One region of the Streptomyces sp. CLV115 genome, then DNA from elsewhere that is predicted to be linked to it. Evidence: riboswitches for the same ligand, from Rfam matches in the RefSeq annotation. Region 1 holds a riboswitch; each other region holds the start of a gene.

Region 1 (7,488 bases):
CCCATCACAGGGGGGTGACGGCACCGGCCTGCCGGGCCGCCGGCTCGATGTTCTGGTTGGCGTGGAAGAAGTTGTGCGGGTCGTAGGTGCGCTTGACGGCGGCCAGGCGGGCGTAGTGGTCGCGGTAGGTGGCGCGTACGCGGTCGGGGGCTTCGCCCGCGCCGATGAAGTTCACGTAGGTGCCGCCCATGGAGTGCGGGTGCAGCTCCTCCCAGTAGTCGACGCACCACTGCCTGAGCTCCTCGGCGTTGTCCGGGTCCGGGTCGATGCCCGCGATGACGCCGGACCAGACCGCGTCGCGGTAGGCCCAGGCCGTGTCGTCGGGGCCGGGCCGGTGGGCGGCCGCGTCGATCGGGTACAGGTGGGCGGTCGACAGCGGGGTGGGGAGGTGCTCGGCGTACTTGGCGTGTACGGCGATGGCGCCGTCGGTGATCCGGTCGAAGAAGTTGCCGCGCCAGTACCACTGCAGACCGGTGGGGAGCAGTTCGTCGAACATGGACTGCAGGGCGGTGTAGGGCATCGGGGCCGTGAAGTGGAAGGCGGGCGGTCCGGGGTCCTCGACGGGCTTGAGGGTGGTTCCGAGAAGTTCGGGGTCGCCGGTCCAGCACCACACCACGCCGCACATCTTCTGGCCGTGGATCTCCTCCGGGAACGGCGGGCCGGGCGGCACGGTGAGCGCGACGAAGAAGCCGTTGAGGTCCTCGGGGACCTGCGGCAGGAAGTCGCGGTACCAGCGCAGCACGTCGGGTATCCGGTCGACCGGCCAGACCGTGACGGCGACGCCCACCGTGTCCACCGGGTGCAGCCGGAGGGTGAAGGAGGTGACGACGCCGAAGTTTCCGCCGCCGCCGCGCAGAGCCCAGAACAGGTCGGGGTGGGTGGTGGCGCTCGCCGTCACCGAGGTGCCGTCGGCCAGGACCACGTCCGCGGCCAGCAGGTTGTCGATCGTCAGGCCGTATCTGCGGGTGAGGTGGCCGTGGCCGCCGCCCAGGGTGAGGCCGCCGATGCCGGTGGACGAGAGGATGCCGGTGGGGGTGGCCAGCCCGAACGCGTGGGCGGCGTGGTCGAGGTCGCCGAGCGTGGCGCCACCGCCGACCGTCGCCGTCCGCGCGGCGGGGTCGATGTGCGCCCAGCGCATGGGTGAGAGATCGATCGTCACGCCGTCGTCCACCAGGCACAGGCCCGCACCGCTGTGCCCGCCGCCGCGGACCGCGAGCGTGAGCCCCGCGTCCCGGACGAGGTCGACCGCGGCCATCACGTCCGCCGCGTCGCCGCACCGCACCAGCGCCGCCGGGTGCCGGTCGATCATGGCGTTGTAGATCGTGCGGGCCCGCCGGTACTCCGGGTCCTGCGGGCCGATGACGGGACCGCGCAGCGCGGTCCGCATCGTTTCCAGGGTCGCGGACGTGGTGCTGTCCATGGCGGGCCATCTCCTCGTACGCCGAGATGGGGACCGCACCCCGTTCGGCCCGCCGTGACTCCGGCGCCCCGAGAACCGCGGGCGGCGACGGCCACCGTGGCTGATGCCTCAAGCCTCCTCGCGGTCCTGGCGCCGTGCCAGTCCGCCGGACCGCCCGGAGGGAGACATACGCGCCGTTCCGGGGGCGGGCGGGAGCGACGTCAGACGAGGAGCTTTGTCTTCGCCCGCTGGTACTCCTCGTCCGTGATGGCGCCCCGGTCCCTCAGCTCGGCGAGCTTCGCCAGGTCGTCGACATGACTCCCCTTCTTCGTGGCGTCGCCGCCCGCGTCGGAGGTGCCGGCGGCCTCCCGTACGTACGCCTTGAAGGCCGCGTCGCGGTCCTGGGCTTCCTTGATGTCCCGCTTGCTCATGGACTTGCCACGGACGATCACGTACACCAGGACGCCGAGATACGGCAGCACCAGCGTGAGGATCAGCCAGCCGGCCTTGCCCCAGCCGCTGAGGTCGTGGCTGCGGAAGATGTCCGTGATGACCTTGAACAGCAGGAACAGCCACATGACCCAGAGGAAGAACCAGAGCATGGTCCAGAAGAGGTCGAGCAAGGAGTAGTCGTCCACGGTTCGCTCCCCGATCAGCGCGAGTTCATCGCGTCGGCAGGATGGAAGATAAAACAGTCATATCACCGCATATCTGCCCCCGCTCGTCGATCGCCGGGCGCCCGCGGGCACCGCTGCGCCGGGGCGGGTGCGGAGTACCGTGGAGTTGTCGAGGGAGGCTCCGGCCTCCAGGAGGCGGGGTCGCCTCGTGTCCATGAAGCGGTGCGGGACACCGTGCGGTGAGCGGCGTGAGCAGGCGTACGCAGGGAAGCTCACGAGGGCGACGCATGCGCCGGGCAGATGAGTCCGCCCGCAGCCCGGTCGGGGCGGTAGGCCGTGTCACCGTGCCGATTCCGTCCGACGGTCCGGGCGAGGTACTGGTGGCGGTACGGGGCGGGTCCGAGGCCTACACCGCCTGGGCGGCGACGTCGATCGACAGGGACGCGCGCGTCGTTGTCGTCGACACGGTCTCGGCTCGCGGCGTGATCGTGGAACGCCTGCCGTCCTGAGCGGCCGAGCAGTCGCTCACTCGACGGAAGCAGTGTCGTACGGCAGGAGTCTTCCCATGTTCTTCTGGCACGTTCCCGCCCCCAACGAGGCGATGCTCATCTCCGGTTCCAAGGGACAGACGCTGGACACCCAGTTCCGGATCGTCACCGGGCACGGCAGTTTCGTGCTCCCGGTGAAGCAGAAGGCGCGCATGCTCTCCCTGGCGCTGCGCGAGGCGGAGATCACCGAGGACTGCGTGACGCAGCAGGGCATCCGCCTCAACGTCCGGGCCGTGGCCGTCTTCAAGGTCGGTGACGACGCCGTGTCCATCGCCAACGCGGCCCGCCGCTTCCTGACCGAGCAGGACCAGATGGAGGAGCTCGTCGGGCGGATCTTCGCCGGGCACCTGCGCTCCATCGTCGGCGGACTGACCGTGGAGCAGATCATCCGCGAGCGCAACCGGGTCTCCCAGGAGGTCATCGCGGGCAGCCACGGCGAGATGGAGAAGCTCGGCATCGTCGTGGACGCCCTCCAGATCCAGGAGATCGACGACGCCACCGGCTACATCAAGAACCTCGCGGCCCCACACGCCGCCGCGGTCGCCAGCCAGGCCCGGATCGCCGAGGCCAAGGCGGACCAGGAGGCCAGCCAGCGCGAGCAGCAGGCCGCCGCGCTCAAGGCGGAGTACGAACGCGACACCGCGATCAAGCGGGCCGGCTTCCTCGCCGAGACCGAGCAGTACAACGCCCGCGCCGCGCAGGCCGGGCCGCTCGCGCAGGCCAGGGCCTCGCACGAGGTCATCGAGGAGCAGACCGCGCTCGCCGAGCGACAGGCCGCGCTCGCCGCCCAGCGGCTGGAGGCGGAGGTCCGGCGCCCGGCGGACGCCGAGGCGTACCGGCAGCGCACCCTGGCGGAGGCGGCCCGCGACCGGGTCAAGTTCGAGGCCGACGGCGGCGCGTACACCGAGCGGGCCCTCGCCCAGGCACAGGCCGACGCCAACAGCGTGCGCGCCGCGTCGCTGCGCGACGGCAACCAGGAGCTCATCGCCGCCAACCGCATCGTGGAGAACCTGCCCGCGCTGGCCGACGCGGCCGCCCGGGGCATGTCCGGCGCCGACCTCACCGTCCTCAACGGCACCAACGGTGTCAACGAGATGGCGGCCGGCGTCGTCAGCCAGGGGCTGGCGATCCTCCACTCGCTGCAACGCGGTGCCAACCCGGTGAAGCAGCCGGCCGTCCATGGCAAGGCCGATTCCATGCCCCGCATCTCCGAGACGAATCAGTCCGCGAATCAGTGAGGTTCGAACCGGTGGCGGACCGGTCCGCGAACCGGTCCGCGAACCGGTCCTGGAACCAGTACTGGCGCGGTTCGGTGAGGGGGGGTGAGGGCGGGTGAACCCGAGTGGTCAAAAGGGCGCCGGGGATGGCGTAGAGTTGTGTTCACCGACGCGGGGTGGAGCAGCTCGGTAGCTCGCTGGGCTCATAACCCAGAGGTCGCAGGTTCAAATCCTGTCCCCGCTACTGAAGAATTCAGGCCCGGCACGCACACAGCGTGCCGGGCCTGAATTCGTTTCGCCGTGTCCCGGGCGGGCCATGGCGCACATGCCCCCTTGTGTTCCTCTGTGTCCCCTCCCGGGTTGTGTCCCCTCCCGTGTTCCCTGCGATCCCCGCGTCCCCGTGTCCCTCCATTGGCCGACGAGGAGTCGCCGCTTCGGTCCGGTCCGGTGAGCCTGGGGGTGGGGCGCGGTACCGTCCGCAGCCGCGCGCGTACCGGGCAGGAGACCACAGGTGTGGAAGCGGGAGAAGCGGCGCGGCAAGCACGCCGGGAGCGGTGCCCGCACCCGGCGGTTCGTCCGCGCGCTGCCTCCCCTGATGATCCTCGGCGGGCTGCTGTTCGACGCCCTCACCCCGCCCATTTTCACCGCCATCCCGCTGTTCGTGGCCGCTCCGCTGATCGCCGCCCCCTTCTTCTCGCTGGCCAGCACCATCCGTACCGGTATCGCTTCGATGCTGGCCGTCATCGTGCTGCGCCTGTACAGCAGCACGCTGCCCGAGGCCGTGCCGCTGATCGAACTGCTGACCCTGGCCACCGTCTCGGTCCTCGCGGTCGTGATCAACGGGGTCGTACGGCGCGGCAACGAGCAGCTGGCCTCCGCGCGGTACATCGCGGAGACCGCCATGCGCGCGGTGCTGCCGCAGCCGGCCGACCGGACCGGCGGGCTGCAGGTCGCGGCGCGGTACGAGGCGGCGCAGGCGGACGAGTTCGTCGGCGGTGACCTGTTCGCCGTGTCGGACACCCCGTGGGGGGTGCGGCTGGTGGTCGGGGACGTGAGGGGGAAGGGGCTCGACGCCGTGGAGACGGTGGCGGTGGTCATCGGGGCGTTCCGCGAGGCGGCCGAGCAGGAAGCCTCGTTGGAGGGGGTGGCGGGACGGCTGGAGCGGGCGCTGGCCCGGGAGGAGGCGCGGCGGGGCGGACTCGACGTGCTCGAAGGGTTCATCACGGCCGTGCTGGCCGAGATCCCGACCGGGCTGTCCCGGGTGCGGATCGTCAACCGCGGGCACCCCGAGCCGATCCTGCTGCATCCGGACGGGGCGCTGGACGTGCTGAAGCCGTCGGTGCCCGCGCTGCCGCTCGGGATGGATCTGGGGGTGTGGCCGGAGTGCACCGACGAGTGGGACCTGCCGGCCGGGACGACGCTGCTCTTCTACACGGACGGTCTCTCCGAGGCGCGGAACACCGAGGGGGTCTTCTACGATCCGGCGGCCCGGCTGCGCGGGCGGCTCTTCCCGGGGCCCGAGGAACTGCTCTCCGCCCTGACCGACGACGTACGGCTGCACACGGGCGGCGAGTCGACCGACGACATGGCGCTGCTCGCGGTCGCGCGCCCGGCCGAGGGGCAGCCGGACCGGCGAAGGACCGTGCCGATCGTGGGTGCCGAGGAGGCGTGACGGGGCGATGCCACCGTGCGTAACCGAAAGGCACCGCTCCGCATAACGTTTGACGCAACGTCAGAATCAGGGTAGTGACTGAGGGTCGGTCAACTCGTCCGATTCCACCCACTTGTGTCCCGTAAAGTCCAGGCCAAGGAAGTGAACGATCAGTTGGAACGGCTTGGAATACGGCCCCGGTGTCTATTAACGTTCGATAACGCAGCGCGGTCGTCCCAGCCGTCGTCAGTGGCGGCACCGCGCGCGAGCGCCGAATTCCGCAAGGGAACCGGGGAACCACCTACATGGGGTGAATCGGGCACCTGTGTCTCGTGAGAGGCAGAGGGGCCCGTAGGAGACCTTCCTGCTCCGAACCCGTCAGCTAACCCGGTAGGCGAGAAGGAAGGAAAGGAGTGCGCCCCCGTGGCGTCCAACAAGCCTGCCCCCGAGGCCCCGTCCCGGTTCGAATCCGACTACGGCACCGAGTCCGGAGGCGACTTCACCGGCAATTTCACGGCTGAGTTCACCGGTGAGCCCGACCGTGGCTGGGACGAGTGGAACCCCACCGAGGAGTCCGTCCGCCCGGTGCGCGGCAGGCACCGCGTCGCCAAGCAGCGCAACGGCCTCGCCCGCAGCTCCACGGTGCTGGGCGTCGGCGTCATAGCGGCGGTCGGCGCGGGTGGCATGGCAACCGCGCAGAGCAAGCCCCCGGTCTCCATCTCCGTGCCCGACTCGATCAAGGACAACCTCCCCGACGCCAAGTCCCTTCCGGGCGTGGGGGCTTTGTTCTCCGGCGAGTCCGAGGCCGACAAGACCGAGGTCGCGGCCACGACTGCCCCGCTCACCACCGCGGGCATCACCACCGCCGAGGCCGAGCAGGGCACGACGGACGCGGGCGAGGCGCTCCGCGCCCGCATCCTCCAGCAGGCCGAGCAGCAGCAGGACGCCGCCGACGCCGAGGCCAAGGCGGCCGAGGAGAAGAAGGCCGCGGAGAAGGCGGCCGCCGAGGCCAAGAAGCAGCAGGACGAGGCCGAGGCCAAGGCCGCCGCCGAGAAGAAGAAGGCGGAGGAGGAGGCCAAGAAGAAGGCGGAGGCGCTGCGGCTGGCCAAGCTCGCCGCCAGCTACGCCATCCCGACCTCCTCGTACACGATCACCTCGACCTTCGGCGAGGCCGGCTCGATGTGGTCCTCCGGCTATCACACGGGCCTCGACTTCGCGGCCCCGACCGGCACCCCGATCAAGGCCATCCACGGCGGCACGGTCAAGTCGGCGGGCTGGTCCGGCGCGTACGGCTACCGCACGGTGCTCGAACTCGACGACGGTACCGAGCTGTGGTTCTGCCACCAGTCCTCGATCGGCGTCAGTGTCGGCCAGAAGGTCAGCACCGGCGAGACCATCGGCCGGGTCGGCGCGACCGGCAACGTCACGGGACCGCACCTCCACCTGGAGGTCCACACCGCCGGCGGCACGGGCATCGACCCGATGGCCTGGCTCCGCGGCAAGGGCCTCAACCCCTGATCCGACGCCCACCTCGTGGGCCGCTCGATCCCAGCCGGTCCGCCGGCCGATGAACCCCGGCAGTCCTGACGCTCACCCCCCGACGTCAGGGCTGCCGGTCTGTTCGTGGGCGGGACGGGGGAGTGGTGAGTTCCTGGAACTGCCGGTACCCGGAAGGGGTGTCGCCGGAGCCGGAAGGGGGCCTGTCGGCGCAGTGGTTCCGCCGGAACAGCGGTCCAACCGGAACAGTGGTTCCGCCGGAATAGCGGGTGCACCGGAATCCGTTGTTTTACCTATGACTTCTCTTCGTAAGCTGGGCCCTTCCGACCTTCAGGTCTTCCCGCTCGCTCTCGGTGGCAACGTCTTCGGCTGGACCGCCGACGAGGCACAGTCGTTCGCCGTTCTGGACGCTTACGCCGCGGGCGGCGGCAACTTCATCGACACCGCCGACGGGTACTCGGCCTGGATTCCGGGCAACGAGGGCGGCGAGTCCGAGACCGTCATCGGCAAGTGGCTTGCCGCACGCGGCAACCGCTCCGACATCGTCGTCGCGACGAAG
Region 2 (7,488 bases), on a different contig from region 1:
GGACGCCGGGGCGAGGCCCTCCCCGAGCCCGGTGCCGATCCGCTTCACCTCCCGCTGCCAGTCCTGGCCGAGCAGCAGATCGACGGAGGCGCACGCCACCGCGGCGGCGAGCGGATTGCCCATGAACGTCGGCCCGTGCGCGAGCACCGGAACCTCGCCGCTGGAGATGCCCTCCGCCACCCGGGAGGTGCACAGCGTCGCCGCCATCGTCAGATAGCCGCCGGTCAGCGCCTTGCCCACGCACATGACATCGGGGGAGACGCCCGCGTGCCCGGCGGCGAACAGCTCGCCGGTACGGCCGAAGCCCGTGGCGATCTCGTCGAACACCAGCAGTACCTCGTGCTCGTCGCACGCCTCGCGCAGCACCCGCAGATAAGCGGGGGAGTGGAACCGCATCCCGCCCGCGCCCTGTACCACCGGTTCCACGATCACCGCGGCCAGCCGGTCGGCGTGCTCGGCGATCAGCTCCCGCAGATGCCGTACGTACGCGGCGTCCGGCTCCGTGTCGAAACCGGCCGGCGGCTCGTCGGCGAAGACCTGGCGGGGCAGCACCCCCGACCACAGCTCGTGCATGCCGCCCTCGGGGTCGCACACCGACATCGGCTGCCAGGTGTCCCCGTGATAGCCGCCGCGCCAGGTCAGCAGCCGCTGCTTGGCGGGCCGCCCGGCCGAGCGCCAGTACTGCAGGCACATCTTGACCGCGACCTCCACGGCGACCGAACCCGAGTCGGAGAGGAAGACATGCCGCAGCGGCTCCGGGGTGATCTCGACCAGCCGGGTGGCCAGCCGCACGGCGGGCTCATGGGTGAGCCCGCCGAACATCACATGGCTCATCCGGCCCAGCTGATCACGGGCCGCCTCGTTGAGCACCGGATGGTTGTAGCCGTGCACCGCCGACCACCAGGACGACATGCCGTCGATCAACTCGCCCTGTCCGTGGGACGGTTCGGCCAGTTTCAGTCGTACCCCGGACGCGGACTCCACGACCAGCGGCTCCTGACGGCCCGGCATCGGGCCGTACGGATGCCAGACGTGCGCCCGGTCCAGGGACCGCAGCTCGGCCGGGGAGAGCGCCTCAGGCATTGGGGGCGAGGTCCGTTCCCGCGCCGCGACGGCGGACCGCCACCAGGTCCGTGCGGGCGGCCGGAACGTCCGGCGACCCGGCCGCGGCCTCCCCGGGCGACTCTCCGCACGGGGCGCAGCCGCCGTCGTGCGAACCGCAGCCGCCGCCGGACTCCGCACGGTGCGCGGGCAGCGTGGTCGTGCCCGCTCCCTCCACCTCGAAACCGGCGTCCGCGATCATGTCCAGATCCGCCTGACCCGCCTGGCCCTCGCTGGTCAGGTAGTCGCCCAGGAAGATCGAGTTGACCAGGTTCAGGGCCAGCGGCTGCATCGAGCGCAGATGCACCTCGCGCCCGCCCGCGAGCCGTACCTCCACATCTGGGCAGACGAACCGGACCATCGCCAGAATCCGCAGGCAGCGCTGCGGAGTGAGGTTCCACTCCTTGGCCAGCGGTGTTCCCTCGAACGGGATCAGGAAGTTCACCGGCACCGAGTCCGGGTCCAGTTCACGCAGCGAGAAGACGACATCGACCAGGTCGGCGTCGCTCTCGCCCATGCCGGCGATCAGCCCCGAGCACGCCGAGAGCCCGGCGGCCTGCGCCTGGTGCACCGTCTCCACCCGGTCCGCATAGGTGTGCGTGGTGGTGATGTCCCCGTACGTGGCCTCGGACGTGTTCAGGTTGTGGTTGTACGCGTCGGCGCCCGCCGAGCGCAGCCGGTCGGCCTGCCCGTCGGAGAGCAGACCGAGGCAGGCGCACACCTCGACGCCCTCGTTCTGTTCCTTGATCGCCTCGATGGTCTCCGACACCCGGTCGACATCGCGGTCCGTCGGACCGCGGCCGCTCGCCACCAGGCACACCCGCTTCGCCCCGCCCGCCACCCCGGCGGCGGCGGCCTTCGACGCCTCATCCGGTTTCAGCCAGGTGTACTTCAGGATCCCGGCCTTGGAGCCCAGCCGCTGCGAGCAGTACGAGCAGTCCTCGGGACAGAGACCGGACTTGAGGTTGACCAGATAGTTCAGCTTCACGCGCCGCCCGAACCACTGACGGCGTACCTTTCCGGCCGCGGCCACCACTTCGAGCAGATCGTCGTCGGAGGTCGCCAGTACGGCGAGCGCTTCTTCGCGGGTCGGCAGCTCGCGCCGCAGGCCCTTGTCCACCAGCGTGTTCAGGAGGTCCATGGCCAAGATCCTGGCCTACCGCACGGCTTCCAGCCAAGGAGGAACCGGACAACAGAGCCTGCCGAGGGTGTGTGTATTGCCACACCATGACCTGTTGCAGGCACGGTTAGGGTCTGTGAGCTGCCTACAAAAGGGACCGCTCATGCCCTTCGACCCGTTCGACTGGATCGACGCCGAGGCGTGCCGCCGCGCGGACGCCGGACTCGTCCGTACCCTGCGCCCCCGGCCCGCCGAGTCCGCACTTCTGGACCTCGCGAGCAACGACTACCTGGGCCTGACGCGGCACCCCGACGTCACCGCAGCCGCGGCCGGGGCCGCGCGCGAGTGGGGTGCGGGCGCGACCGGATCCCGGCTGGTCACCGGCTCCACCGCACTGCACGCCGAGCTGGAGGGCGAGCTGGCCGAATTCTGCGGTTTCGAGGCGGCCCTGGTGCTGTCGTCCGGCTACGCGGCCAACCTGGCGGCCGTCACGGCGCTCACCGGCCATGACTCGCTGATCGTCTCCGACGCGGGCAACCACGCCTCGATCGTGGACGGCTGCCGGCTCTCCCGCGCCGGAACCGCCATCGTTCCGCACGCCGATCCCGGGGCGGTGCGCAAGGCCCTGCAGGCGCACCGGGGCCGGGCGCTGGCCGTCACCGACTCGGTCTTCTCGGTCGACGGCGACGCGGCACCGCTGCCCGAACTGGCCGACGTCTGCCGGTCCGGGGGCGCCGCACTGCTCGTCGACGACGCACACGGCCTGGGCGTGCTGGGGGACGGCGGCCGAGGGGCGCTCGCCGCCGCCGGTCTCGCGGGCGACGAGGGCATCGTCACCACGCTCACCCTCTCCAAGTCCCTGGGCAGTCAGGGCGGAGCGGTCCTGGGACCGGCCCGGGTCGTCGAACACCTCGTCAACACGGCCCGTACGTTCATCTTCGACACCGGCCTCGCGCCGGCCGCGGCGGGCGCCGCGCTGGAAAGCCTGCGGCTGCTGCGCCGCGAGCCGGAGCGGGCAGGCCGGGCCCGCGCGGTCGCCGCGGCACTGTACGAGCAGCTCACCGGCGCCGGCCTGGCCGCCGTACGGCCGGACGCCGCCGTGGTCTCGGTGCGCGCCCCCTCGGCGGACGCGGCGGTGCGCTGGGCGGCCGACTGCCGCACCGCCGGAATCCTGGTGGGCTGCTTCCGGCCCCCGTCGGTGCCGGACGGGGTGTCCCGGCTGCGGCTCACCGCGCGGGCCGATCTGACCGAGGAGCAGATCGCCACCGCGGTGTCCGTGGTGCGTCGGACCGCCCCCGTCAGCTGACCGAATCCAGGCGCAGACCGGCGACGAACGAGGTCCAGGCCGCCGCGGTGAACCGCAGCGGCGGCCTGGACACATCCTTGGAGTCCCGCACGGCCAGCCGCTCGTCACCGAACGGCGCCGCCTCCACACAGTTGTTCATACCCGTGCTGCGGCTGCTGCGCCGCCAACGTAAGCCGTGCTGTGCGAGGCAATCCGACATGAGGCCCCCTCGGGCGGTCCGAAGTCACCGACCGTCGCGGTCGATCGCGGCGATCAGGTCCAACGAGTGCTCCGGCGACAGCGCGTGAGCCTGCATCGTGCGGAAGGCCGAGCTGTACGCCGCAAGGTCTTCTTTCCGCTCCAGGTAGAGGCTACTCGTCAAATGGTCGAGAACGACCACATCCAGATCAGAAGTGCTCGGAAATGAGAAGATAACGAAAGGCCCGGTGAGGCCGGCATAGCCGCCCATCGAGAACGGCAGCAACTGGAGTTGCACATGGGGCAGTTGAGCCACCCGGGCCAGATGGCGCAGCTGTTCCCGCATCACCCGGCACCCGCCGACCTGGCGCCGCAGCACGGCCTCGTCGAGCACCGCGCTCAGCCGCAGCGGTGGATCGGTCCGCAGCACCCCCTGCCTGGCCAGCCGCACCTCCACCAGCGAGTCCAGCTGGCCGGACGGCAGCCCGTCCAGTGACGCCCGGGTCACCGCACGCGCGTAGTCGGCCGTCTGCAACAGCCCCGGCACCACCGAGGTCTCCAGCGTGCGCGCGGTCCGGGCCTGGGACTCCAGACTGATGAAGTCGCGGTACTGGGGCGGGATCAGACCGCGATAGGCGTGCCACCAGCCGGTGCCGCCACCGCCCGCCGTACCCGCGAGCGTCGCCAGGAGATCCCGCAGCCGGGTGTCGTCCACGCCGTACGTGTCCAGCAGCCGGGTCACATCGGCCGGCCGCACCCCGCTCACCCCGGTCTCGATCCGGCTCACCTTCGACTGGTGCCAGCCGAGCATCCGCGCCGCGTCCCGACTGGTCAGTCCCGACGCGTGGCGCAGACTCCGGAGCTCCTCCCCGAGCTTGCGGCGTCGAACCGCTGGGCCGTGCTGCATCCGCGGCCTCCCTCCCTCTGATGCCGAGCGGACAGTGTGCCGTCCACATCCGGTCTTGCGTGGCAGGGTTCACCGCTTCGAGCGACAGATATATGCATATCTTGGTGGAACGCCGTCACAGCGGGCAGCATCAGTGGCAATCTGGCGCGAAGCGCAATCCGTACCGATCGCGGGTCGGCACGGGTGGGAAAGGGACGGCTCGCCATGGCAGACCATCAGGAAGCAAACGTCACTCTGCCGAGCGAGCCGGTCTCGGTCTCGGCAGCCCGCAGGTACGTGGCCCGGGTGCTCACCGAATGGGGCCTGGCGACCGACACCGATTTCGCCGACAGCATCCAGCTCATCGTCTCGGAGCTCGCGACCAACGCGGTCCAGCACACCTTCGGGCAGTCGCCCACGTTCACCGTGGACCTCCGGCTGGAGCGGGAGGAGCAACTGCACCTCGGAGTGACGGACAGTCACCCCCGCTGGCCCCGGCGACTTCCCGCCGCCGTCCAGCAGGACAACGGACGCGGCATGGTGATCATCCGGAGTCTGGCCAAGGAGTGCGGGGGCCGGCTCACCGTCACCCCCACCGCCGACGGCGGCAAGACGGTGTGGATCGCGCTGCCGTGGAGCATCCCCGTGCAGCGCTGACCGACGCGCTCGCCCGGCCTCGCCGCCCGGCCGCCGCGCCGACGCCGCCCGCCCGAACCCGCTGCGCAACAGTGCCTGGAGCGTCGCCGCGGCGGCGCTCGCCCGGTCACCGCGGTGCACCACCGAGATCGTCCGCCGGAAGGAGGCGGGAACCAGCCGCCGGACCGACAGCGGCGTGGCGCTCACCGCGCCGGGCCTGGTGCTGGTGACCGGTCCGCTGCCGCACTGAGCGGGGGAGGGCCGGCCACCGGGCCGGGCCACCGGCCGCGGGCGGGCCCGGCCGGCGGCCCCGGATCGCCGGCCGGGCCGTGCCTCAGCGGACCCGGCCGTAGTAGACCCTCTTGGTCCAGATCTTCTCCAGCCGCACCACGGCGCCGGTCCTCGGCGAGTGCCAGATCTTTCCCTTGCCGGCGTAGATCCCCACGTGGTAGACGCTGCGGCCGTAGTGGAAGAACACCAGATCGCCGCGCTTGCGGTGCGAGGCCGAGATGTGGCGGGTCCGGTTGTACTGCTGCTGGGCCGTGCGGGGGAGCTTCTTGCCGGCCTTCTTGAACGAATAGAGCGTCAGCCCCGAGCAGTCGAAGCGGCTGGGGCCGGTGCCCCCCCAGCTGTACGGCGAGCCCTTTTTCGACGCCGCGACGTTGAGCGCCTTCATCGACAGCGTCGCGGCCTGGGCGTCCGTCGCGGCGCCCGGAGCGAACATGGTGCCACCGACGGCGGCGAGCGTGAGAACCGAGGCCGTACCGGCCCGGACGAGCAGAGACGGGACATGAACCTGCGCAGTCATGCGCAACCCTTCGTCAGCCGCCTGTGAAGGATGACCTGTCGGGTTCGGGCTGGCGAAGTTGCCCGGCCGCGTTCGGCGGCTTCACCCCGAGGGTCGACCGGTGTTCAGGTCGACCCGTTGTGCTCGGGTCCTCCACTCCTGCCGATCCACTTTCGTCGACCAGGCATCCGGACGGCGGCAGGACTCGGCGTCCGCCCGGACCGCCCCGCCGCGGTGGCGGGGGCTTGTCGTCCCAGGGATCTTGACTCACCGACTGCCGGATTTCCGAGCTGAAACCGGGATATGTGAGGCTCCTCACGACTGATCCGTTCGGGTGGACATGGTGATTCCCGCGGCTTTCACCGGTGGCCCCGACCAGGTGCGTACCTGGGGCGGAAGGGTTGATTCCGTTCACTGTCCACGCGGAAAACGCAAGTTGAGCGGTCCCTCCTGAGGGGGACTTCCTACGCCGAACGAGCGAGGAATTCCGGTGGGGTGGTCGGGCGTGTCGGGTACGGGAGCCGGGTGACGGCCGCCGGGCGCCGGGCCAGGGGGAGTTGGCCGGATCCGCGCCGTGCGCGCGGACCGCGCGGGCCGGTCAACTCGACGGTGCCGGGGGCACGCTGACGCGCCCGGCCCGCCGCTCCCCGTCCAGTACCCGCAGCGCACGGGCGAGCGTGGCCGCGTGGACCTGCGCCTCGCCGCGCTCGTGCATCAACGCGAGGGCGTCCCGCAGTGTGCGTGAGTGTGCGACGAGTGCCTGAGCGGCGCGGAGCGCGCCGTAGGTGTCCCCGCCGCGGGCCGGGTTGATCCGGCCGACCTGGTCGAGGACTTCGAGATAGCGGTCGATGAACTCCCCCTCGGCGCGCGTCAGCGCGGGCAGCGGCGGGAACTCCGGTGGTCGCATCGGGCGTTCACCTCGCGCCGTGCGGCGGCAGTGCGGAGTTCCGGCTCTCCAGGACGTGGTCCACCAGCCCGTACGCCTTGGCGCCCGCCGCGTCGAGGATGAGGTCGCGTTCGGTGTCCGCGGTGATCTGCCCCTCGGTGTGGCCCGTGTGACGGGCCAGCAGGGCGGTGAGCATCGCGCGGACCCGTTCCAGTTCCCGTGCCTCGATCTCCAGATCGGAGGGCTGCCCCTGCACCGGCTCGGTGAGTCCGGGCTGCTGTACGACGATCCTCGCGCCGGGCAGGGCGTGCCGCCGGCCGGGAGCACCCGCGGCGAGCAGTGCGGAGGCGCAGGAGCCGGCCTGGCCGAGGCAGTAGGTCTCCACCTCGCAGTCGAGGTACTGCATCGTGTCGTAGATCGCGGACATGGCCCCGAACGAGCCGCCGGGCGAGTTGATGTAGAGCGACACCGGCCGGTCCGGTGCGTCGTGCTCCAGGTACATGAGCTGCGCGATCAGGTCGCCGGCCGCGGTGTCGTCGACCGGGGTGCCGAGGAAGACGATCCGTTCGGAGAGCAGCTTGGAGTACGG
Region 3 (7,488 bases), on a different contig from region 1:
CACCCTCCGCGAGAGAGCCGTGGCACCCTGAACCGGGGCCGCGGCTCTTTTGTTTCCCGGCGCCTGCCGAACGAGTTCCGGCCCCCAGGATTCAGACACGCGAAATCCGGGCGAAGCAGAATTCGAGCAGGGCAGAATCCAGACGGGACAGAATTCACGCGGGCGGAATTCTGGCGGGCAGAATTTTGACCGCCCGGGACGCGCCCCGCGCGGCGACTTCTCTTTGTATACGGCGCGATTGTTAATTCCGGACACCTGTGGCGTTCACGGAATGTTGCGAGGTCCTCACCCGGCCGGCCCCGGGCCCGCCGGGCCACCGGCGCGGTCGGTGCGCGGCCGCGGCCCGTTCCGCGTGATGGGCGGCCAGCGCCCTGGCCCGTTCCGCGTCGCCGCGTGCCACCGCGTCCACGATCGCCCCGTGCTCGGCCCAGGAATCCACCGGCCGGGCCGACTGCTCGACCACGTACATCCAGTCGATCTTGTGCCGCAGCTGGGCGAGCAGCGCGATCAGGCCCGGACTGCCGGAGGCCTGTGCCAGCGTCTCGTGGAACCAGCCGCCCAGCGCGCGCAGATCGTCGCCCTCGCCCCGCCGGGCCCGGTCCTGGCCGAGCCGCACGAGACCGCGGAGCACCTTGAGGTGCGCCTCGGTGCGGCGTTGCGCGGCGCGGGCGGCGCCCAGCGGCTCCAGCAGCGTGCGGACCTCCAGGAGGTCGGCCGCCTCGCGCTCGGTGGGCTCGGCGACGCAGGCGCCCGCGTGCCGCCGGGTGACCACGAAGCCCTCGGACTCCAGGGTGCGCAGCGCCTCCCGTACCGGGACGCGGGAGACCCCGTATCGGCGGGCCAGCAGTTCCTCCGTGAGCCGGCTGCCGCGTTCGAAGACACCGGAGACGATGTCGTCACGGATTGCCGTGCATACCGAATGCGCCGGAATGCGCATGTCCGAACCTCCGTCTCGATCCCCGCGAATCGCGGCCGGCCGAAGCCTGTTCCGCGACTCTATTGCAATGCGGCCGCATTTCCGATGCCGGGCGGAAATTCATGAATATCTTTTGGTCGCGGGACTGTTCGGTGCCGGTCGTCCCGGGCGGTCGGGGGCGGCGGGCACACCGAAGGCCCCGGCGCGCTGCCGGGGCCTTCGACGAGGTGGTGCGGTGGGCGTCGGTCAGACGCGGACGCCATGGGCGCGCAGGTACGCGACCGGGTCCACGTCGGAGCCGTACGACGGGGTCGTCCGGGCCTCGAAGTGGAGGTGCGGTCCGGTGGAGTTGCCGGTCGAGCCCGAGAGGCCGATCTGCTGACCCGCGCCGACACTCTGGCCGACGGAGACGCCGATCGAGGAGAGGTGGCCGTACTGGGTGTACGTGCCGTCCGTCATCCGGAGCACGATGTTGTTGCCGTACGCGCCGCCCCAGCCGGCCTCGACGACCGTGCCGGCGCCGACGGCGACGACGGAGCTGCCGGAGGCGGCGTGGAAGTCGATGCCGGAGTGGCTGCCGGAGGACCAGAGCGAGCCGCTGGACTTGTAGCCGGTGCTCACGTACGAACCGGCGACCGGGAGCTGGAAGAAGCCCAGGCGGGCGCGCTCGGCGGACCGGGCGGCGCGGGCCTTCTCGGCGCGGGCCTCGGCAGCGCGCCTGGCCTCGGCCTCGGCCTCGGCCACTGCCCTGGCCTTCGCCTCGGCCTTCTTCTTGGCCTCGGCCTTCCGGTGGGCCTCGGCCTTGGCCTTCGCGGCGACATCGGCCTGGTGCTGCTGGACGTCGGCCTGGGCGTCGATCCGCTCGGCAAGGGTCTTGTCGATGGCGATGACCTGGTTGAGGCCGGCATCGCTCACGGAGGGGGCGCCGGAGTCCGCCGCGAAGGCGGGAGCGGCCAGGCCGCCGATGACGCCGGTGGTGGCCAGAGCCGCGACGCCGACGGCCTTCGCGCTGCCGCGCGTCAGTCGGCTCGGGGCACGGTGCTTCCCGGTGGCACGGGTGAACGCCATGAAGTGGCTGGTCCTTTCCTTCCTTCTCGCCTACCGGGTTAGCTGACGGGTTCGGAGCAGGAAGGTCTCCTACGGACGCCCCGGCCCCATCCGGGCTCAGACGTCCGATTCACCCCAGGGACTGCGTGGGTCCCCGGCTCCCCGGGCTCGCGCCTGACGGGGACTCGGCGATGACTGTCCGGTACGTCGCGGATGCGGCATACGAGTGACGGGCAGTCGAGCCGACGCTAAGCGGGGCCGCTTTCATTCACCAAACGGACAGGCCGTTTTGTAGCGCATCCCACAGGGCAGACAGGCAACCTCCCCCCAGAACGGACAAAAAGGAAGACCCCGGCGAGATCGCGCTCGCGAGGGCCTTCCCCATGTACCGATATGCAATGAAATGCCGGGCGGCACATGCCGTGGCGGGCTGATTGTCAGCCGGTGACCACCGACACTTCTCCGATGCCCAGGGCACGGACGGGCTCCTCGATCCGGGCCGCGTCGCCGACGAGGATCGTGACCAGCCGGTCACCCGGGAAGGCGTTGACGACCGCCGCGGTCGCCTCGACCGTGCCGGTCTCCGCGAGCCGGGCGTACAGCTGGGCCTGGTAGTCGTCCGGCAGGTGCTGCTCGACCTGGTCGGCCAGGGTGCCCGCGACGGAGGCCGCCGTCTCGAACTTCAGGGGCGCCACACCCACGAGGTTCTGCACGGCCGTCTCGCGCTCCTCGTCGGTCAGGCCCTCGGCCGCCAGGGTCCGCAGGACCGTCCACAGGTCCTTGAGCGCCGGCTCGGTGGATTCGGTGTCCACCGAGCCGCTGATGGCGAGCATCGCGGCACCGGTCGCCCCCGAGGCGGAGCCCGGGGCCGAGGAGCGAAGCACCTGGGCGAAGGCCCGCACGCCGTACGTGTAGCCCTTCTCCTCGCGCAGCACCCGGTCGAGCCGCGAGGTGAGCGTGCCGCCCAGGCAGTACGTGCCGAGCACCTGGGCCGGCCACACGCTGTCGTGCCGGTCGGCGCCGATCCGGCCGATGAGCAGCTGGGTCTGCACCGCGCCCGGACGGTCGACGATGACCACCCGGCCGGTGTCGTCGGCGGTGATCGGCGGGGCGGGGCGCGGGGCGGCGGTGTCTCCGGACCAGTCGCCGAGGGTGTCGGCGAGCAGGACGTCCAGGTCGATGCCGGTGAGGTCCCCGACCACCACGGCGGTCGCCGTGGACGGCCTGATGTGGGCGTCGAAGAAGGCGCGCACGGCCGCCGCGTCGATCCGCTCCACCGTCTCCTCGGTGCCCTGGCGCGGGCGCGACATCCGCGCCGTGGCCGGGAACAGCTCCTTGGAGAGCTGCTTGGCGGCACGCCGGGCCGGGTTGGCCTGCTCGTGCGGGATCTCGTCGAGCCGGTTGCGTACCAGCCGCTCGATCTCGCTCTCGGCGAAGGCCGGCGCCCGCAGCGCCTCGGCGACCAGCGCGAGGGCCTTGGCCAGCCGGGAGGCGGGGACCTCCAGGGAGACCCGGACGCCGGGGTGGTCGGCGTGCGCGTCGAGCGTGGCGCCGCAGCGCTCCAGCTCGGCGGCGAACTCCTCGGCGGTGTGCTTGTCGGTTCCCTCGTTCAGCGCCCGCGACATGATCGTGGCCACGCCGTCGAGGCCCTCGGGCTCGGCGTCCAGCGGGGCGTCGAGGAAGATCTCGACCGCCACGACCTGCTGGCCGGGGCGGTGGCAGCGCAGCACCGTGAGGCCGTTGGGCAGGGCGCCGCGCTCGGGCGCGGGAAAGGCCCAGGGGCGGGCGGTGCCGGGGGCCGGCTGCGGGTGGTACTGCATCGAAACTCCAGTCGCGGCAGCGTCGGTCACTGGTCCGCCCCTTCGTGCGCGTCGGTGTCGGTCTCGTCGGTGTCCGCCGCGTCCGCGGGCTCGGCCGGTTCGACCGGCTCGTAGACCAGCACCGCGCGGTTGTCGGGGCGCAGCTGGGCCTTGGCGGCCGCCTGCACCTCCTGCGCCGTGACGTCGAGCACCCGCTGAACGGCGGTCAGGGCGAGCTGCGGGTCACCGAACAGCACGGCGAACCGGCACAGTTCGTCGGCGCGGCCGGCGACCGTACCGAGGCGGTCCAGCCACTCGCGCTCCAACTGGGCCTGCGCGCGCTCCATTTCCTCGGGCGTGGGGCCCTCGGCGGCGAACCGGGCGAGCTCCTCGTCGACCGCGGCCTCGACCTGCGGCACCTCGACACCGCCGGACATCTTGACGTCCAGCCAGCCCAGCGAGGGCGCGCCGGCCAGCCGCAGCAGCCCGAACCCGGCCGCCACGGCCGTGCGGTCCCGGCGGACCAGGCGGTTGTGCAGCCGCGACGACTCGCCGCCGCCGAGCACGGTCAGCGCCAGGTCCGCCGCGTCGCACTCGCGGGTGCCGTCGTGCGGCAGCCGGTAGGCGGCCATCAGCGCCCGCGCCGGGACCTCCTCGCGCACCTCCTCGCGCAGCTGCTCGCCGATGACCTCCGGGAGCGTGCCGTCGCGCGGCGGCTGCTTGCCGTCGTGGGACGGGATGGAGCCGAAGTACTTCTCGATCCAGGCGAGGGTCTGCTCGGGGTCGATGTCGCCGACCACCGAGAGCACCGCGTTGTTGGGCGCGTAGTACGTACGGAAGAAGGTGCGCGCGTCCTCCAGGGTCGCGGCGTCCAGGTCGGCCATCGAGCCGATCGGGGTGTGGTGGTACGGGTGGCCCTCGGGGTAGGCCAGCGCCGTCAGCTTCTCGAACGCCGTGCCGTACGGGACGTTGTCGTAGCGCTGGCGGCGCTCGTTCTTGACGACGTCGCGCTGGTTCTCCATGGACTCCTCGTCGAGCGCGGCGAGCAGCGAGCCCATGCGGTCGGCCTCCAGCCACAGGGCCAGCTCCAGCTGGTGCGTGGGCATGGTCTCGAAATAGTTGGTGCGCTCGAAGCTGGTGGTCCCGTTGAGCGAGCCGCCGGCCCCCTGCACCAGCTCGAAGTGGCCGTTCCCCTTGACCTGGCCGGAGCCCTGGAACATCAGGTGCTCGAAGAGGTGAGCCAGCCCGGTGCGTCCCTTGACCTCGTGGCGCGAGCCGACGTCGTACCAGAGGCAGACCGCGGCGACCGGGGTCAGATGGTCCTCGGAGAGCACCACGCGCAGGCCGTTGGCCAGGCGGTGCTCGGTCGCTGTCAAGCCGCCGGAGCCGGCCTGAGCGGTGGCCGTGTGACCCATGGGCATGTACGTCCCTTCGATCGCGATACTGGATTTCCTGCGAGACCTGCCACTTTAGGCAAGCGCACGGGCGCGTGGCGAAGTTCCCGTAACCCGGAAGTTCGCGTGAAAGGGGGACGCATCCCCCGCGCGGCGGGGCGCGAAAGCACCTCGACCGGGGCCCGGAACGCCTCTTGGGACGGGTCGAGGTCGGCGATGTCAGTGCGGCGGTCCACAATGGTCCGCGTCAGAACCTGAGGTTGCCCGAACAGAATCCGTGAAGGAGTCGCAGCAGCGATGGCCCGCCGCAGCACGAAGACCCCGCCGCCGGACGACTTCGAGGAGAAGATCCTCGACATCGACGTCGTCGACGAAATGCAGGGCTCCTTCCTTGAGTACGCGTACTCGGTGATCTACTCACGGGCCCTGCCCGACGCCCGCGACGGCATGAAGCCGGTGCACCGCCGCATCGTGTACCAGATGAACGAGATGGGCCTGCGCCCCGATCGCGGCTTCGTGAAGTGCGCCCGCGTCGTCGGCGAGGTCATGGGTAAGTTGCACCCGCACGGCGACGCGTCGATCTACGACGCGCTGGTCCGTCTGGCGCAGCCGTTCTCCATGCGGCTCCCCCTGGTCGACGGCCACGGCAACTTCGGCTCGCTCGGAAACGACGACCCGCCGGCCGCCATGCGGTACACCGAGTGCCGGATGGCCGACGCGACGTCACTGATGACGGAGTCGATCGACGAGGACACCGTCGCTTTCCAGTCGAATTACGACGGCCAGGAGACGGAACCGACCGTTCTCCCCGCCGCGTACCCGAACCTCCTGGTCAACGGGTCGTCCGGGATCGCGGTCGGCATGGCGACCAACATGCCGCCGCACAATCTGGGCGAGGTCATCGCCGCCGCCCGGCACCTGATCAAGCATCCGGGCGCGGACCTGGAGACCCTGATGCGGTTCGTGCCCGGTCCCGACCTGCCCACCGGCGGCCGGATCGTGGGCCTGGGCGGCATCAAGGACGCGTACGCCCGCGGCCGCGGCACGTTCAAGATCCGCGCGACCGTCTCGGTGGAGAACGTGACGGCCCGCCGCAAGGGTCTGGTCGTCACCGAACTGCCCTTCACCGTCGGCCCGGAGAAGGTGATCTCCAAGATCAAGGACCTGGTCTCGGCCAAGAAGCTCCAGGGCATCGCGGACGTGAAGGACCTGACCGACCGCGAGCACGGCCTGCGCCTGGTCATCGAGGTGAAGAACGGCTTCGTGCCGGAGGCGGTGCTGGAGCAGCTCTACAAGCTGACGCCGATGGAGGAGTCCTTCGGCATCAACAACGTGGCGCTGGTCGACGGTCAGCCGCTCACGCTGGGGCTCAAGGAGCTCCTGGAGGTCTATCTCGACCACCGCTTCGACGTGGTGCGCCGGCGCAGCGAGTTCCGCCGGGGCAAGCGCCGCGACCGGCTGCATCTGGTCGAGGGCCTGCTCGTCGCGCTGATCGACATCGACGAGGTCATCCGGATCATCCGGTCCAGTGACAATTCGGCGCAGGCGAAGGAGCGGCTCATCGAGCGCTTCTCGCTGAGCGAGATCCAGACGCAGTACATCCTGGACACCCCGCTGCGCCGGCTGACCCGGTTCGACCGGATCGAGCTGGAGAGCGAGCGGGACCGGCTCAACAGCGAGATCGACGAGCTGACCGCCATCCTCGAATCGGACGCCGAGCTGCGCAAGCTGGTCTCTTCGGAACTGGCCGCGGTCGCCAAGAAGTTCGGCACCGACCGGCGCACGGTGCTGCTGGAGTCGGCCGGTTCGCAGGTCGCCTCGGTGCCGCTGGAGGTCGCCGACGACCCGTGCCGGGTGCTGCTGTCGTCGACCGGTCTGCTGGCCCGTACCGCCAATGACGAGCCGATCGTGCTCGCCGAGGACGCCAAGCGGGCCAAGCACGACGTGATCGTTTCGGCGGTGCCGGCGACGGCCCGCGGCGATGTCGGCGTGGTGACGTCGACGGGCCGGCTGCTGCGGCTCGCGGTGATCGATCTGCCCCAGCTGCCGGACACCCACGCGGCGCCCAACCTGTCGGGCGGGGCGATGATCGCGGAGTTCCTCACGCTGGAGAGCGACGAGTCCGTCGTCTGTCTCACCACGCTCGACGAGGCCTCCCCCGGCCTGGCGATCGGCACCCTCCAGGGTGTCGTGAAGCGAGTGGTGCCGGACTACCCGGCCAACAAGGACGAGTTGGAGGTCATCGCTCTCAAGGACGGTGACCGGATCGTCGGCGCCGCCGAGCTGCGGACCGGCGAGGAGGATCTGGTCTTCATCACGTCCGACGCGCAGC
Region 4 (7,488 bases), on a different contig from region 1:
TGGAGCTCGCCGCCGAAGGGCGCATTCCCCATCTGGCGCGTCATCTGCCGGGCGGTGTCTGGGAGAAGCGGCATGCGCCGGGCAGCTTCACCTACGCCTCCCACCAGGCGATCTTCGCGGGATTCCTGCCGACACCGGCCGGTCCCGGACCGCACCCCCGGCTGTTCGCGGCGCGCTTCGCGGGCAGTGAGTCGACCGCCCCGGGCACCTTCGTCTTCGACACACCGGACCTGCTCTCCGGCCTCGCCGGCGTGGGCTACCGCACGGTGTGCATCGGCGGCGTCGGCTTCTTCAACCGGCGGCCGCCGCTCGGCTCGGTGCTGCCGGACATGTTCCAGGAGAGCCACTGGGAGCCGGAGTTCGGCGTGGCCTCGCCCACCTCCTTCGAGGCACAGGTGACGCGCGCCGAGCAGGTAGTCGCCGAACTCCCGGCGGAGCAGCGGCTGTTCCTCTTCGTCAATGTGTCCGCCCTGCACCAGCCCAACTGGTTCCACCGGCCGGGCGCCACCCGCGAGGCGGGCGACTCCCGCGCCACCCACGCCGCGGCACTGGAGTACGTCGACGCCCACATCGGCAGGCTCTTCGCCGCCGCGAGCAGCCGCCGCCGCTGTTTCGCCATCGTCTGCTCGGACCACGGCACGGCGTACGGGGACGACGGCTACACCGGGCACCGGCTCGGTCACGAGTCCGTCTGGACCGTTCCGTACGCGCACTTCTTCCTGGACCCGGGGGCCACCGCACCATGAGCCGCACCACGACCGCCGCACCGGCCGTCCGGCCGTACCAGAGCTATGTGTACGCCTACCCGCACAAGACCGCCTACCGGCCGCTCGCCGACCGGCCGGACCTGCGCGGGCTGTGGGCGGGCGAGCGCAAGGACGCGCTCTCGCTCTACCTCCACATACCGTTCTGCGAGGTCCGCTGCGGCTTCTGCAATCTCTTCACCCGGATCGGTGCTCCCGACGAGCTGACGACCCGGTACCTCGACGCGCTGGACCGGCAGGCCACCGCCGTCCGGGACGCGCTGGGTGACGACGGGCCGGTGCGGTTCGCCGCGGCCGCGTTCGGCGGGGGCACGCCCACCTTCCTGACCGCCGCGGAGCTGGAGCGGCTCTGCGACATCGCGGAGAAGCGGATGGGCGCCGATCTGCGGTCCGTGCCGCTCTCGGTCGAGACCTCGCCGTCGACCGCGACGGCCGACCGGCTGGCCGTTCTCGCCGACCGGGGTGCGACCAGGATCAGCATCGGGGTGCAGAGTTTCGTCGAGGCCGAGGCGCGGGCCGCCGTACGCCCGCAGCGGCGGGCCGACGTGGAGGCTGCGCTGGACCGGATACGCAATGCCCGCATCCCGGTCCTCAACATCGACCTGATCTACGGCATCGACGGCCAGACCGAGGACAGCTGGCGCACCTCGCTGGACACGGCGCTCAGCCGGCGGCCGGAGGAGCTGTACCTCTACCCGCTGTACGTGCGTCCCCTGACCGGGCTGGGACGGCTCGGTGCCGACGGCGAGGCCGCGGCCGACGCGGCCTGGGACGAACAGCGGCTGCGGCTGTACCGCGCGGGCCGGGACCACCTTCTGGCCCACGGCTACGAGCAGGTCTCGATGCGGATGTTCCGCCGCGCCGACGCCCCGCGGGCGGACGGCCCCGACGACTACGCCTGCCAGACCGACGGCATGATCGGCCTGGGCTGCGGCGCCCGCTCGTACACCACCGGGCTGCACTACTCCTTCGACTACGCGGTGGAGATGCGGGAGGTGCGGGCGATCATCGACGGATACACCGCCACCGAGGACTTCTCGCGTGCGGAGGTCGGGCGGTACGTCGACGGCGACGAGGCTCGCCGCCGTCACCTCCTTCAGTCGGTGCTCCAGGCCGGGGGACTGCCGCTGGCCGACTACCGGGAGCGGTTCGGCTCCTCGCCGGCCGACGACTTCCCCCTCGAACTGGCCCGGTTCGAGGCGCGCGGCTGGCTCGACGCGTCGGCCGGGGCGTCCGGACTGCTGCGGCTCTCCCCCGAGGGCCTCGCCCACTCCGACGCGCTGGGCCCGGAGCTCTTCTCCCCCGGTGTACGCGCCGCGATGGCCGCGTACGAGCTGAAGTGAGTACCCCATGGACCTGACGATCCTCTACCGCGGGCCGCTCTCCTCGTGCGACTACGACTGTCCGTACTGCCCGTTCGCCAAGCGGCGCGACAGCCGGGAGCAGCTGCGCGCCGACCGGGCCGCGCTGGAGCGGTTCACGGCGTGGGCCGCGGCGCAGACCGGTGACCGGATCTCGGTGCTGTTCACCCCGTGGGGCGAGGGTCTGGTCCGCTCCTGGTACCGCCGTGCGCTGGTCGAGCTCGCGCAGTTGCCGCACGTCCGGCGGGTCGCGATCCAGACCAACATCAGCAGTCGTACGGGCTGGCTGGCCGAGGCCGGTGAGGCGGGCCGCGAGAAGATCGCGCTGTGGTGCACGTACCACCCGGGGCAGACGCCGTACGAGCGGTTCCTCACCAAGTGCGAGGAGCTGTCCGCGCTCGGCATCCGGCACAGTGTCGGTGTGGTCGGGCTCGACGACCATCTCGACGAGGCGCGACGGCTGCGCGCCGCGCTGCCGGACGAGGTCTATCTCTGGGTGAACGCGGCGGAGGGCCACACGTATTCGGACGAGGAGGCGGAGCGCTGGACGGCCGTCGACCCGCTCTTCCCCTACAGCCGGCATCCGCACCGGTCGGCGGGGCTGCCCTGCCGGACCGGTGAGTCGGTCATCTCGGTGGACGGTGACGGCACCGTGCGGCGATGCCATTTCGTCCCGGCGGAGCTGGGCAATCTCTATGACGGGAGCTACCGGCGGGCGCTCGGTCCGCGCGCCTGTCCGCTGGCGGTCTGCGACTGCCACATCGGCTATGTGCACCTGGAGACACTGCCGCTGTACGACGTCTTCGCCGGCGGGGTGCTGGAGCGGATCCCGGCGGCTGTGCCGCCGTCGATCGCCGGACCGACCTGATTCCCGGCGGGCCGGGCGGGCGACGGCACCACGGCCCCGGACGCCGTCCAGGGCCTCTCGTCCGGATCATGCCGGTCCCGTGTGCACCGGTGCCGCGCCCCGCCGCGTTGTCGCCGGTCGCCGACGCGCCCTCCCCGAGCTCCCGGCTCCGCTCGGACAGGGGAGAGCCAGCTGACTCCCTCCTCCGCCTTGCAATGCACGGCACCGGACCCCGCTCCCTGATCCGGCCCGATCCGGACGAAAGACCCTAGAGCGGCAGGAGGTCCGGGCGCTTCGCTTCGACGTGGTCCCCGGAGGACTCGCCGCGCAGCCGCCGGCCGATCCACGGGACCAGGTACTCGCGCGCCCAGTGGATGTCGTCGCGCCGTACTTCGAGGGTGCCGCGCTCTGCCTGCGGCGGCCATTCCTGGTCGGGGTCGGCCGGTACGTCGAGGCCGAGGACCTGGGCGGCGCGCAGCGCGACCCTGGTGTGCCCTTCGGGCGACAGGTGGAGCCGGTCGTCGTCCCAGGCCCGCCGGTCCTGGACGGACCGCAGCGACCACAGGTCCAGGACCGGGCAGTCGTAGCGGTCGGCGATGGCCCGTACATGGGCGGTGTACGTGGCGATCTTGCCGCGCAGATGGCGCAGCACGGGAATGCCGCGGGTGTCGAAGCCGGTGGTGACCATGACCGTGCCGACCGCGCCGGTCAGCTCGGCGACCGCGCGCTCGAAGCGCTCGGCCACGTCGTCGGGGTCGGTGCCCGGCCGGATGATGTCGTTGCCGCCCGCGCAGAAGCTCACCAGGTCGGGTGCGAGCTCCTTGGCGCGCGGCACCTGCTCCTCGACGATCTGGTCGAGGAGGCGTCCTCGTACGGCGAGATTGGCGTACCTGAAATTCCCGTGCGCGGAACCTTCCGTGCCGGTCGCCGCATCGGGGTCCGGGAGCTGGTCCGCGAGGAGTACCGCGAAACGGTCCGCCCAGCCGACGAATTTCCCGTCCGGGCCGGGGTCGCCGACTCCCTCGGTGAAGCTGTCGCCGATAGCCGCGTACGACCCGATGACGCTCTGTCGGTTGTTGACGCCACGTTGGTTTTTTCTCGAATCGTCTGCCACAAACGCTTATCCTGCACTGCCGAATGTGACCTACGCGACCGTAATAAGGGGTTGACGGGTGGTGAGATAGGCCACCCGGTCAGTTTTTGGTAAAGGGGGAATAAGTGAAGGGGCGGTGCGCCGCCGCGCACCGCCCCTTCCGTGTCGCTCGGATCATGCCCGGTGATTCAGCTGCCCGGCCGTTCGGCTCAGACGGAGATGCCGTGCGAGGCCAGGAAGGCGATCGGGTCGATGTCCGAACCGTACGCCGGGCCCGTGCGGACCTCGAAGTGCAGGTGCGGGCCGGTGGCGTTGCCGGTGGCACCGGAGAGGCCGAGCTGCTGACCGGCGCTCACGGCCTGACCCGCGGAGACGGAGATGGAGGACAGGTGGCCGTACTGCGAGTAGTGGCCGTCGGCGTGCTTGATGACGACCTGGTTGCCGTAGGCGCCGCCCCAGCCGGCGGTGACGACGGTGCCGGAGGTGATGGACTTGACGCTGGTGCCGGTGGCGACGGGGAAGTCGATGCCGGTGTGGCTGCCGCTGGACCAGTTGGAGCCGGAGGCGCGGTAACCGGTGGTGTGGTTGCCCGGGACCGGGTGGACGTAGCCGGAGGCGCTGCTCCGGGCGGAGGCCGGGGCCTCGGTCTGCGGGGCCTTGGTCGCCGGGGCGGACGAGGTCTTGGCCGGGGCGGACTTCACGGTGACGGAGGGCGCCTTCGACGGGAGGGACGAGCCGGTGCCGGCGCCGGTGGGCGCGGCGTTGCCGGAGGCCTTGGCGCCGAGGGTCAGCTTCATGCCCGGGAAGATCAGGCCGGGGTTCTCGCCGACGACCTCGCGGTTGTCCTGGTACAGCTGCTGCCAGCCGCCCTTGACCTGGTGCTCGGCGGCGATCTTCGACAGGTAGTCGCCGGAGACGACGGAGTACGTCGTGGTGGCGGCCTGCTTCTGCGCGACGGGAGCGGCGTGCGTGGCGGCGGCCGGCTGCGGCGCGGCGGCCGGGACGGACTGCTCCGCGGCCTGGGCACCGGTGGCGCCGAGCAGCGGCAGCGCGACGACGGCGCCGCCGGCGCCGACCGCGGCGACGCCACGGGCGATGGTGCTGAGCTTCGGACGACGGTGCTTACCCGATATGGGCATGGCGTATTTCCTCTCCGGCGCCTGCGAGGTGAGCTGTCGGGTTCGGGCTGGAGATGCCCGGCCGCGCTGAGCGCGACTTCACCCCGAGCCGGCCGGATTTCTCCGGCCGGCGGCTTACCTGGTTCCCCCGCTCCTGCCACGCGATGAGTGGATGTGAATTCCGGGCGGCGGCAGGATTAGGCGGTCCGTCCGGATTGCGGTGACCGTAAGCGAGTCGGGACGGCGAGAACAAGCCATGGGTTCCACGCCGGATTCCGCGCCGGGAAATCGACGCGGAATTCCGGTCACACTCCGTGGATTAAGGATCTTGGCATTCCGCGCCGCGCACGGATTGCCCGACTCTTCCGTCACCACACACCGTCACGGATATGATCCCGCTCACGAGGCAACCCTCATGTCCCCTATAAGCAGGCGATGTTCAGACAAATGCCTGCATTACGGACATAAGGGGCCCGTCATCCGCGTCGGAGCCTCAGCACGCGTGCGTCGAGATCACCGCGAAGTCCGGTGTGCAGCCCCTGGTGCAGCAGCGTCGAACCGTGGTGCACCGCCCCGGTGTCCAGGCAGGTGTAGGTCGCCTCCGGGTCGAGCCCGCGCAGTCGCAGGGCCGGGGACCGCTCCCCGTACCGCTGCGCCTCCAGCCACATCAGGACCACGGCGTCGTCCCCGTGGACGTACTGGATCGCGCTGAGTCCGCCGCGCGGTGCACGCAGCCGGTACAGCGCGCCCTGCTGCACGACGGGCCGGATCTCCTTGTAGAGCTCCACCCAGGTCCGGGCCTCGGCCAGCTCCTCCTCGCTCCATTCGGTGAGGTCCCCGCCGACCCCGAGCACTCCGGCCATCGCGCTCACGAACCGGAAGCGCAGCGAGCTGACCCGGCCGTTGAGCTGGTGGTTCGGGCTGTCCGTGACCCAGGCGGCCATCACCCGCGCGGGGTGGAGGTGTCCGAAGCCCTCCTGGATGGCGAGCCGGTCGAGCGGGTCGGTGTTGTCGGAGGTCCACACCTGGTCGGTGCGGGACATGATCCCCAGGTCGACCCGGCCGCCGCCGCCCGAGCAGGACTCGAACGCGACCGTGGGGTGCGCGGCCCTGAGCCGGTCGATCAGCGCGTACAGGCCCTCCACGTGCTCGACCCAGAGCTTCTGCGGGTAGTCCTCGCCCGGCCAGCCCGCATCGGTGAAGCAGCGGTTGAAATCCCATTTCACATAGTCGATGGGCGTGCCGGAGAGCAGTGTGTCCAGCTGCTCCCAGAGATATTCCCGCACATCGGGGCGGGCCAGATTGAGCACCAGCTGGTTGCGGTACTCCGTACGCGCCCGCCCGGGAAAGTGCTGCACCCAATCGGGATGGGCGCGATAGAGATCACTGTCGGCATTGACCATTTCCGGTTCGACCCAGATGCCGAACTGCATGCCGAGCCCGTGCACTTCGTCGGCGAGCGGCTTCAGCCCACCGGGGAAGCGGTCCGGATTCGGCGTCCAGTCCCCGAGCCCGGCCCGGTCGCTGGTCCGCTGCCCGAACCACGCGTCGTCCACGACGAAGAGCTCGACGCCCATCGCGGCGGCCCGCTCGGCGAGGACCCGCTGCTGGTCCAGCGAGATGTCGAAGCCCGTCGCCTCCCAGGAGTTGTAGAGCACCGGCCGCGGGTTCTGCGCGTCCGGGATCACATGGGCCAGCTGCCAGGCGTGCCAGGCGCGGCTCGCCCCGCCGAACCCCTGCCCGCTCCACAGCCCGGCGAAGACGGGCGTGGTGTACGACTCCCCCGGCACCAGCCGGACCAGACCGGCGTCGTCGTATCCGGCACCGCCGGTGATCTGCACGAGCCCGTCGGGCAGCCGCTGCACGGAGATCCGCCACGATCCGGACCAGCCGAGCGCGCAGCCGTACACCTCGCCGCTCTCCTCGGTGGCGGCACCGTCGGCGTCCAGCGCGACCCACGGCAGGAACTGGTGGCCGGTGTGGCCGCGCCTGCTGGAGACGACGCTCTCGCCGTGCAGCAGCTCCGCCCGCTCAAGTCGCGATTCCGCCGCCCAGCGTCCGTGCAGCCGGCTCAGCCGCCAGCCGTCGCGGGCCGGCAGCGACCAGGCGGCCGCATCGGCGCGCAGCAGCTCCAGCGGCGGGCCGTCCGGTCCGGCGTGCGCGACGGTGGCCCAGCGCTCCACGACATCGGAGTCGTCCCGCATCCGGTAGTGCAGGGTCAGGGCGAGCCGGTGCACGGAGTCGGTGAAGCCGATCCGCAGTTCGTCCCCGTCCGCCTCGGCGGCGTCGAAGGCCCACTCGGTGC

The links. A riboswitch is a leader RNA that binds a small molecule or an ion and turns the genes downstream of it on or off. The one in region 1 is predicted to bind cyclic di-AMP.
Region 2: another riboswitch for cyclic di-AMP. It lies ahead of AADR41_RS03900 (C40 family peptidase); the one in region 1 lies ahead of AADR41_RS34395 (M23 family metallopeptidase).
Region 3: another riboswitch for cyclic di-AMP. It lies ahead of AADR41_RS15240 (M23 family metallopeptidase); the one in region 1 lies ahead of AADR41_RS34395 (M23 family metallopeptidase).
Region 4: another riboswitch for cyclic di-AMP. It lies ahead of AADR41_RS02615 (LysM peptidoglycan-binding domain-containing M23 family metallopeptidase); the one in region 1 lies ahead of AADR41_RS34395 (M23 family metallopeptidase).

Annotation. Positions count from the first base shown of each region.
Region 1 covers NZ_JBCEWQ010000154.1:7,921-15,408, forward strand. The annotation lists gene AADR41_RS34365 (FAD-binding oxidoreductase) at 5-1,420, opposite strand; gene AADR41_RS34370 (SHOCT domain-containing protein) at 1,621-2,037, opposite strand; gene AADR41_RS34375 (hypothetical protein) at 2,361-2,525, shown strand; gene AADR41_RS34380 (SPFH domain-containing protein) at 2,582-3,802, shown strand; tRNA gene AADR41_RS34385 (tRNA-Met) at 3,952-4,025, shown strand; gene AADR41_RS34390 (PP2C family protein-serine/threonine phosphatase) at 4,293-5,453, shown strand; cyclic di-AMP (ydaO/yuaA leader) riboswitch at 5,692-5,844, shown strand; gene AADR41_RS34395 (M23 family metallopeptidase) at 5,856-6,950, shown strand; gene AADR41_RS34400 (aldo/keto reductase) at 7,225-7,488, shown strand, end outside.
Region 2 covers NZ_JBCEWQ010000006.1:73,157-80,644, forward strand. The annotation lists gene AADR41_RS03865 (adenosylmethionine--8-amino-7-oxononanoate transaminase) at 1-1,083, opposite strand, end outside; gene bioB (biotin synthase BioB) at 1,076-2,242, opposite strand; gene AADR41_RS03875 (8-amino-7-oxononanoate synthase) at 2,385-3,527, shown strand; gene AADR41_RS03880 (DUF397 domain-containing protein) at 3,520-3,726, opposite strand; gene AADR41_RS03885 (helix-turn-helix domain-containing protein) at 3,751-4,611, opposite strand; gene AADR41_RS03890 (ATP-binding protein) at 4,816-5,247, shown strand; partial or broken gene AADR41_RS03895 (LysR family transcriptional regulator) at 5,284-5,430, opposite strand; gene AADR41_RS03900 (C40 family peptidase) at 5,561-6,034, opposite strand; cyclic di-AMP (ydaO/yuaA leader) riboswitch at 6,038-6,210, opposite strand; gene AADR41_RS03905 (hypothetical protein) at 6,612-6,920, opposite strand; gene AADR41_RS03910 (ATP-dependent Clp protease proteolytic subunit) at 6,928-7,488, opposite strand, start outside.
Region 3 covers NZ_JBCEWQ010000035.1:51,814-59,301, reverse strand. The annotation lists gene AADR41_RS15245 (GntR family transcriptional regulator) at 242-937, opposite strand; gene AADR41_RS15240 (M23 family metallopeptidase) at 1,163-1,984, opposite strand; cyclic di-AMP (ydaO/yuaA leader) riboswitch at 1,998-2,164, opposite strand; gene AADR41_RS15235 (M16 family metallopeptidase) at 2,401-3,783, opposite strand; gene AADR41_RS15230 (M16 family metallopeptidase) at 3,810-5,183, opposite strand; gene AADR41_RS15225 (DNA gyrase/topoisomerase IV subunit A) at 5,454-7,488, shown strand, end outside.
Region 4 covers NZ_JBCEWQ010000004.1:90,209-97,696, reverse strand. The annotation lists gene AADR41_RS02635 (STM4013/SEN3800 family hydrolase) at 1-746, shown strand, start outside; gene AADR41_RS02630 (STM4012 family radical SAM protein) at 743-2,107, shown strand; gene AADR41_RS02625 (STM4011 family radical SAM protein) at 2,115-2,993, shown strand; gene AADR41_RS02620 (SGNH/GDSL hydrolase family protein) at 3,241-4,086, opposite strand; gene AADR41_RS02615 (LysM peptidoglycan-binding domain-containing M23 family metallopeptidase) at 4,275-5,204, opposite strand; cyclic di-AMP (ydaO/yuaA leader) riboswitch at 5,208-5,364, opposite strand; gene AADR41_RS02610 (alpha-galactosidase) at 5,660-7,488, opposite strand, start outside.